Regions from separate parts of the Peribacillus sp. N1 genome, predicted to be linked through region 1. Evidence: riboswitches for the same ligand, from Rfam matches in the RefSeq annotation. Region 1 holds a riboswitch; the other holds the start of a gene.
What was found. A riboswitch is a leader RNA that binds a small molecule or an ion and turns the genes downstream of it on or off. The one in region 1 is predicted to bind FMN.
Positions count from the first base shown of each region.

Region 2: linked by a shared signal. The riboswitch ahead of ACYP5M_RS07615 (ECF transporter S component) and the one ahead of ribE (riboflavin synthase) in region 1 are both predicted to bind FMN.

Region 1 covers NZ_BAAHZO010000004.1:176,852-181,691, forward strand. Annotated here, with positions in the region: gene megL (methionine gamma-lyase) at 1-1,026, shown strand, start outside; gene ACYP5M_RS16690 (TspO/MBR family protein) at 1,023-1,760, opposite strand; FMN riboswitch at 1,963-2,093, shown strand; gene ribE (riboflavin synthase) at 2,239-2,877, shown strand; partial or broken gene ribB (3,4-dihydroxy-2-butanone-4-phosphate synthase) at 2,896-3,534, shown strand; gene ribH (6,7-dimethyl-8-ribityllumazine synthase) at 3,612-4,082, shown strand; gene ACYP5M_RS16710 (DHH family phosphoesterase) at 4,477-4,840, shown strand, end outside.
Region 2 covers NZ_BAAHZO010000001.1:1,586,776-1,591,615, reverse strand. Annotated here, with positions in the region: gene ACYP5M_RS07625 (hypothetical protein) at 1-402, shown strand, start outside; gene serA (phosphoglycerate dehydrogenase) at 535-2,109, opposite strand; FMN riboswitch at 2,449-2,584, shown strand; gene ACYP5M_RS07615 (ECF transporter S component) at 2,750-3,331, shown strand; gene ACYP5M_RS07610 (ferredoxin) at 3,455-3,703, opposite strand; gene ACYP5M_RS07605 (YpbB family protein) at 3,994-4,840, shown strand, end outside.

The DNA of each region.
Region 1 (4,840 bases):
ATGGAAGATGGATATATATATTCACGACTTGGAAATCCAACGGTACATGTGCTTGAAGAAAAGATTGCCGCTTTGGAAGGCGGGGAAGCTGGCCTTGCTTTCGGTTCAGGCATGGCCGCCGTTTCAGCTGTGCTTTTTGCGTTAACGAAAACAGATGACCATATCCTATGCTCACAGGGGTTATATGGTTGTACATTTGGCCTTCTGCAGCTTATGAAAAATAAATACCGCATCACTCATGATTTTTGTGAGATGGATACAGAAGAACAGGTAAGGAAAATGATTCGGCCTGAAACGACCTGCATCTATGTAGAAACCCCGATCAATCCGACGATGAAAATGATTGATTTACAGATGGTGGTGAAAGTTGCGAAGGAACATAATGTGACGGTCGTAGTGGATAATACGTTTTCGACGCCATATCTACAGAGACCGCTTGAGTATGGCTGTGATATCGTCCTTCATAGCGCTACTAAATATCTTTGCGGGCATGGGGATGTCGTTGCAGGACTTGTCGTAGGTAAGAAGGAATTCATGAATCAGGTAGCAGGGACTACACAGAAGGATATCGGTGGAATCATTTCACCTTTCGATGCCTGGTTACTATTGCGGGGGTTAAAGACCTTGCCTGTCAGGATGGACCGTCATTCGGCCAATGCAATGGAAATCTTTCATGAACTTAAGAAACATCCAAAAGTGAAAAAGGTATATTATCCAGGTGATGAAGCTTCACCGGATCATTATATAATGCAAAAACAGATGAAACATGGCGGCGGCCTTATCTCTTTCGAATTGCATGGCACAAAACAGGATGCACAGGAATTCCTAAATAAATTGAAACTAATCAAAATTGCCGTAAGTCTTGGGGATGCCGAAACATTGATCCAGCATCCCGCTACCATGACGCACTCTGCAGTTCCTGATGATTCACGGAAACAAATGGGCATCAGTGACCAGCTGGTCCGTCTCTCAGTTGGCCTAGAAGCTTGGCAGGATGTCTGGCAAGATCTTCAGCAAGCATTTTAGGCTACCATATTCCTTCTACTTTTAATGAAGATGGTGATGGATACGATAAAAGTGATGACAGCCAGTATATAAGAAATGTCCGTAATTACCGGATAGGCGGAGCTATTTCGTATCCCGATGCCTATGAACGCCCAAACGAATACGAGAGGATAGCACCAATCCCGGTTTTTACCTGCAAAGACAAAAGCCAGGATTGTTGCTGCAATCAGCAGGACGATCGTCCAGGTTGAACTGGAAACCCCAAAACCGTCCCATTTGATATACGTGAGGTAATAAGAAATGTCAGCAATCGTTGCAACACTTACCCAGCCTGTATAAACGGAAAACGGAAATAGGTCGAAAGACGCATGCTTCACTTTTTTTACGTTAGTATAAATGACCATTAAAGTAGCCAAAAGAGCAATGATAATGAATACGGATAACAAAAAGTGCTCATAGTGCCAAGCCAAAAGCCAAGCGCCATTCAAGACACAGCTTAAAGCGAACCAAGGGAAGGATGCCTTATAAGCAGGGCTGTTTTGGTGTTTGCTTAAAAACTGCCTGAATACCCAGATGGCGAGCAGGAAATAGATCAAGCCCCATATGGAAAATACATATCCTGCAGGAGTGAAAAGGACATCAAGTTTATCGGAAATCTCTCCTGATGTCTGGCCGTTCAATGGCAGGTAATTAGCTAAAAAATTCATCGTGACGACGAACAGATAGAAAATCAAGTTGATGATGGAAATAAGCATAAGGCTTCCTCCTTATATGAATTGTGATCCTCTAACCCTATTCCACATATTTAGCCTGATTAACCTCTTTGGAGCACATCGGGGACTTTGGAGGTCGTTTTTCCATAAAGAGAGGAAGTTTCTGTAACAATTGAACCATTTAAGGTTAGAAATTTTACATCTTCACTTTATGGTGATAAAATATTCAAAGATTCATATTATTTTAGTCCTTCGGGGTCGGGTGAAAATCCCAACCGGCGGTGATGAAGAAATTCTAAGCCCGCGAGCCTGTTAAAGGCAGGATTTGGTGAGATTCCAAAGCCGACAGTAAAGTCTGGATGGGAGAAGGACGTGTGGAACCCAAGTGTATACGTACGCCTAATTTTTCAAAAATGAAAATATTAGGCTTTTTAGGTATACAATTTTTTCACTCATTTCTCCTGCTAACTCCTTAGGTCATCCTAAGGGGTTTTTTATATTTTATAAAAGGGGGAAAAACATGTTTACGGGAATCATTGAGGATATCGGTACCGTTCATTCCATGAACAAAGGAAAAAGCAGTATGGAGTTATCGATTCGTTCTGAAAAAATCCTTGAAGATGTTCATCTGGGGGATAGTATTTCAGTAAACGGGGTCTGCTTAACGGTAACGTCCTTCACTAAAAGTTTGTTTACGGTCGACGTGATGCCGGAAACGGTCAAAGCTTCCTCGATACGGACATTGAAATTGGGATCACCTGTGAATCTTGAACGAGCCATGAGTGCACAGGGAAGGTTTGGCGGTCATTTTGTTTCAGGTCATATCGACGGAACCGGAACGATCATCAAAAAAGAACGGAAAGAAAATGCCGTTTATTATGTAATCCAATTGGAGGAGGGGCTCAGTGCCTTTTGCATTCCAAAAGGATCCGTGGCCATTGATGGAACGAGCTTGACGATATTTGGGATCGAAAGGAACCTATTGACTGTATCACTGATTCCATTGACTCATCAGGACACCATATTGGGACAAAAAGCGGCTGGCGATATCGTTAACATCGAAAACGACATGATAGGGAAATATATAATACATCAAATGAAAAATGGCAATCCAAAACCAGGACTGAATTTAGAGTTTTTGGCAGAGCATGGATTCTAATAAAAGGGCGGTGTAATGATGTTCCATACAATAGAAGAAGCGATAGAAGATTTGAAGGCAGGCAAGGTAGTAATCGTATCCGATGATGAAGACCGTGAAAATGAAGGGGATTTTGTAGTGCTGGCCGAAAAGGCGACACCGGAAGCGATTAATTTCATGGCGACTCATGGACGTGGTTTGATATGTACAACCATCACTGAAGAACTGGCAGCGAAATTGAAACTGCATCCTATGGTTGGAGAAAATACCGATCATCATGGCACTGCTTTTACGGTAAGTGTCGATCATAAAAGCACCTCTACAGGAATCAGTGCTTTTGAAAGGTCCTTAACCATCCTTGAGCTTCTTAATGAAGATTCGGTCGCTGAAGATTTCCAAAGGCCTGGTCACACTTTTCCGATAGTCGCAAAAGAAGGCGGCGTATTAAGGAGGGCGGGACATACAGAGGCATCGGTGGACTTGGCGAAGTTATGCGGTGCCGCTCCAGCTGGTGTCATTTGTGAAATCATGAATGAAGATGGATCGATGGCCCGGGTATCCGATTTAGAAGTCATCGCTGATAAATTCAACCTGAAGTTCATTACGATAGCCGATTTGATTCGGTATCTTCAACAAAATGATACTATCGGGAACCAGGAGCTTGAACTGAACATCCCGAAAGCTTGAGGATTTAAGTAATTACATCTTACAGAACAAAAAATTATATTGTTTTTTAAAATTAGGAGGAATTGGACATGGGGAAAACTATTGAAGCACAATTAATCGGATCAGGATTGAAAGTCGGTATCGTGGTAGGAAGATTTAATGAGTTTATCACAAGCAAGCTTTTAGGAGGGGCATTGGATGGCCTTAAGCGTCATGGCGTTGATGAGAATGATGTTGACATCGCTTGGGTCCCGGGTGCTTTTGAACTACCGTTAATTGCAAAAAAACTTGTGAATACAGGTAAATATGATGCGGTAATCGGTCTTGGAACGGTAATCAGGGGTGCCACTTCACATTATGATTATGTCTGTAATGAAGCGGCTAAAGGCATGGCTTCCGTTTCCTTGGAAACGGGTGTACCGGTTATCTTCGGTTTGCTGACAACTGAAAATATTGAACAAGCGATTGAACGTGCAGGAACAAAATCAGGTAACAAAGGCTATGAAGCGGCCGTTAGTGCAATTGAAATGGCCAACCTTGGAAAATTGATTGAACAGTGATTTGGTATAAGGAAGCCGCAGGGAATAACGTCCCTGCGGCTTTTTTTGATGTACCGGATCATTTGTCGGATTGGGTCTGGCTTTTTAAACCATTAAGCAATTCTTCAAAGTTCGTAAAATTCCTAGCCATTTGATCGATTAGTGAATGCTGATCTTCACCACTCACAGCAACCTCTTCAATGGAAAAACCTCGACTTCAAAGTAATGGACGTTATAAATTATGGAAAATAAAGAATCATCAGGGGATTTTTCGAAAAAAAAAACGAACAAAAGCATCACGTAATGGAAGCATGATAAAATATGCGGATATGATTATGCTACAATTGTAAAGATTGCAATTGAAATTCATGTCTTTAGGGAAAAGTAAATTTATTAGTTACTAGGAGGGGTTTGTGTGTACCATCTCTTTACACATAATGATTTAGATGGAGTCGGCTGCGGCATTATAGCTAAGCTGGCCTTCGGAGAAGAAGTAGTGGTAAGTTATAATTCAATTGGTCGCCTTAATCAGAACGTAGGAGCATTTCTTGAGCAGGCCAAGCTTGAAGATACATTGATCGTTACTGATCTATCGGTTGATGAAGATAACGAAAAAATGATTACTCAGTTTGTAGAAGATGGAGGCAAAGCGCTGCTGATCGATCATCATAAGTCAGCATTGCATTTGAACGAACATGATTGGGCATCTGTAACTGTCGAACAGGAAGATGGTAAACAGACGGCAGCGACATCATTATTCTATCAGTATGCAGTTGAAA
Region 2 (4,840 bases), on a different contig from region 1:
GATATACCTCATCAAAAAAATCGCACATACCTGCTTTACCAGAAGGATGAGTCCTCCCCAAGGTTTCTTGTTCCAAGCAATATGGGATATCAGGACTTTGAGGAAGCGCTGCAGGCTGGAAAAGGGGAGGCAGACATCGAGGGAATTTCACCTGCAATCCCGCCTGACCTGAAATGGGAAAGGATAAGCTCGAATGGAGATCTTGTGATCATTCAATTATCAGATCAAGCTGCTATTGAAAATAGTGAGGAATCCCTTCAAGCTTTAGAAGCCATCCTCTTCATAGCTAAGGATTTTGGTTTTGAAAAAGTGAAGTTTGAAAATGCTCCAATTGAAGAGGTAGGCCAGCTGAATTTAACTGAAGACATATTGGTGCCCAAAGCTCCGAACCAAGTGAATTGATGCAGCGGGCTTAGGTTTAATAAATATGAAGGTTTTTCATATGATGGTGTGTTATAAACACACTGTCCATGGTAAGCAAAAGCCCCTTGCATTCACAGAAAAAGTGCCCGCGCTGACGGGCACTTTTTTGTCTTATAATGAAATACGGGCCATGAATGTAATTTCTTCTGTTTCCATTAAAAATTGTTTCATGTTATCCTCCAATGGTAAATCAAAGCTCAAAACCATGATGGCTTCCCCGCCAGCTTCTTTACGGCCAACCTGCATGGTGGCGATATTCACTCCGTGATCACCCAGGACCTTACCTACGTTACCGATTACACCAGGTTTATCGGTATGCTGGATATAAAGTAAATTCGGTTCTGGATGAAAGTCGATTTTGAAACCATTCAAACTTACAATTCGAGAACCGTAATTTTCGATATAGGTCCCACTGATTGTTAATTCACGGTGGTCACCTTTTACTTTAAGGCTGATCAAATTCGAGTAACCTAAAGAGTCCGTAGAGATTTTTTCACCAACGGTTATGCCACGCTCTTTTGCGATCAACAAGGCATTCACTTCATTTACAGATGCATCGACTCTTGATCTGAAAAAGCCGGAGATTAGACTTTTTGTAAGAATCGCTGTATCGAAATCCAATGATTCTCCGGCATACGTAACGGAGATCTCCTGAATTCCTTCATTCATGCACTGAGAAGCAATGGATCCCATTTGCTGAACAAGTTGATAGAATGGCTGTACCTTTTCAAACACTTCTTTAGATATGGCTGGCAGGTTGATCGAACTTGAGACTGGATTTCCTTCGAAATAGGTCAATACCTCCTGGGCAACCTGTACGGCAACATTTAATTGGGCTTCTTTAGTTGAAGCACCCAGATGAGGTGTAGCAATGACGCTATCCAGTTCAAGCAGTTTATGGCCAATTGGAGGTTCTTCGACGAAAACGTCCAGTGCCGCCCCTGCGACATGTCCTTGAACTAACATTTCATATAAATCATCTTCGTCCAGAATACCGCCCCGGGCGCAGTTAAGTACATAAACCCCTTTTTTACAGGTAAGCAGTTTTTCTTTATTGATTAATCCTCTAGTTTCTTTCGTAAGTGGTGTATGAACAGTAATGATGTCTGCTTTAGGAAGCAATTCATCTAACGGCAGGGCAGTTACGGACATTTTCTTTGCACGATCGACAGTAAGGAACGGGTCATAGACAATGACATCCATGCCGAATACCTTAGCGCGTTTGGCAATTTCCCCTCCGATACGTCCAAAGCCAACTATTCCTAATGTTTTACCACGAAGTTCAGTACCCGTATATGAAGAACGTTTCCACTCCCCATTCTTCAGTGAAGCATAAGCTTGCGGAATGTGGCGCATTAATGAAGCCATCATGGCGAATGTATGTTCAGCTGTTGAAATGGTGTTGCCGTCAGGTGCGTTAACCACGACAATCCCGCGTTTTGTCGCCGAGGGGATATCTATGTTATCAACACCGACACCAGCGCGTGCTATAATTTTTAGCTGCGGCATACGGTTCATTAAATCCTCTGAAACCTTCGTAGCACTTCTTACAAGAATTGCATCAATCTGATCAAGTTCGTTTGCAGCTTCCTCTACGGTCTTTTGAATGAGATGAATATTGGATGCCTCAGATAGCGGTCCGAGTCCTTCTGGTTTAATGGCGTCTGCTACTAAAATCCGATACACGACTTAACACCTTCCTAGGAAAAAAATTATCTTAAATTTCAGTTAATTTTACAATTGAAATGCTGAATATGTCAATTTGGCTTAACTGGATGTAAGCGCTTAATAGAATGGTGATCTTCTGATCATCTGTTTAATGTCGCGATATAAATGGCTTTATCAAGGATTGAATAGTATAAAAAAATTTTCATTATTTCGAATTTTCATTTTTGTATCCACTATTTATTTTAAGCCATTCACTGTGACGATCGATAATCATCCTGAATGAATCAACTGAGAAAAAAAGTGCTATCAAAAAACAGGTAATTCAGATATAATGGGAAGTATAAAAAAAATTTATAGATCTATCTTCGGGGCGGGGCGCAATTCCCCACCGGCGGTGATGAAGAGTTTCTTCTTCTAAGCCCGCGAGCCTTACAAGGCAGGATTTGGTGCAATTCCAAAGCCGACAGTATAGTCTGGATGGGAGAAGATGGAGGTTCCTGAGTGCGTTTCAACAGTTATTTGCTGAACGTTTGTTTGATGTAACCTTTAATTTATCCCTTTAATTCTATTGGAATTAAAGGTTTTTTTATTGAACATCAACATATTTTGGAACCCTAACCTCTTTTTCAGGTAGATCGGAAAAGAAGGAGAGAGACCTATGAAAAAGAACAAAGTGAAAAAAACGGTCACACTTGCCATGATGGGAAGCATTTCTTATTTATTGATGCTTTTAAATTTCCCGTTTCCGGGATTCCCGCCTTTTCTCAATGTTGATTTTAGCGACATACCAGCACTGATGGCGGCATTGATTTTCGGACCGATGGCTGGAATTCTAGTCGAGTTCATTAAGAACCTATTGGATTTAGTCATGACAGGGACCTTGACTGCTGTACCTGTGGGGCATATTGCTAACTTCATAGCCGGAATACTGTTTGTCTTGCCGACTTATTATGTATTTCAGAAAATCAATTCAAAAAAAGGGATGACATTCGCTTTACTTGCGGGAACAGTTTCCATGGCAGTATTCATGAGTGTTTTAAACTATTATGTCTTCTTACCGGCTTATACCTTCTTTATGGGATGGGATGCAATGTCGGCACCCGAGTCAAGAGAGCTCGTTACGACGGCAATCTTGCCTTTCAATGTGATAAAAGGCGTACTCATCACATCCGTATTCATGTTGCTGTTCATTAAATTACAGACATGGATCAATAAACAAACATTATATAAGAATGCTTAATGGCATTAACGATAGAAATAAAAAAACAACCGGATATTTGTATTCAGTTGTTTTTTTATGCCTGTTTCATTTTGGAATGGGATGGCAAAAAAAAGCCATTTTCGATTGAAAATGGCTTGTACGTTATTCGAATTTAAGTGCATCTCCGTCAAATGCCTCGTCAGCAACTTTAATAGAATCCGTTGGGCATCCTTCAAATGCATCCATCATGTCATCTAAAAGTACATCAGGAATTTCAACGATTCCCTCGTTATCGTCAAGGGTAACAAATGCAATCCCTTCGTCATCGTAATCATATATATCTGGTGCCGCTGCTCCGCAAGCTCCACAAGCTATGCATGTTTCTTTATCCACAATAGTAAATTTAGCCATGAATATAACCCCTCCTAAGTTGATTGACAACTGATAATCTTTTTATTTCAGATTATTATCTCTTTCTTATTGTAAGACCGAATGCCAAACTTTTCAATAGAAATTGTATTGATAATAACTATCATGTAGCACAATGTCAACGGAAAACATCGAAATACTTAACTTGGTTCTTTCCATGATTCGTCATTTAGTCACATAATTTTCCTTGTATTCATCAATAATAACGGCGATTTTTGCAGTTATTTGTTACAATGGGTTTATTGGTTAAATGAAACAAGGATGTGAGTCCCATGAATAATTATCTACAGGCCATCATTCTATATGCGATAAAAAAATTTCAAGGCGAACGCTCCATTTATGCTATATACCATATGCTGCAAGGGAAGAAATCGTCACAAACAATCCAGGATGCCCATTTATTCGGGCTAACGGATATTTTTGGGACAATACCTCGATTTACCCGTCAGCAATTAAATCAAAACATTGAACATTTACTTAAGCATGACTTGATTAAATTAACGGATAAACCAGATGCATATGAAATTAGTATGCAAGGTGAGGGAATGTTAGTCGATTACTTTAAAAATAATCCTTTTCCGGCGTATATTAATGGTTGGAAATATCACAATATCACCCCGGTTTTCTGGGGAAGGTTAAACTTACTCATTCAAACCATATCCCATATTGTCCACAATGAAAGACGTTTTTATCCGATACAAAGAAATCCCAAAATCCAATTCTTCGTAAAGGAATTTTTACATGCCAATCGTCAGGATCGAGCATTGATTGCCCAACATCTATATGATGAACTGATATCCCTTTTAGAAAGTCAAAGTGATATGAAACGAGACATATTCATTTTGAAAATAACCGGGATCAACAGGATTGGACTTACGTTTGAACAGATTGCAAAAAGGAAGGATGTAGAAGAAGAGTATGTCCGCTTTACATTCCTTGACTCATTGCATCAAATGCTTGCTGAAATGGAAACGGGAAAGGATTACCCTCTCTTGTCCACATTAACAAATGATTGGAAAAGTAGTGGGAATCCTCATTTGACACAATCTACACAGGCTACTTTACGATACATCCATGAAGGGAAAAGTCTGGGTGAAATTGCTGAAATCCGCAGATTGA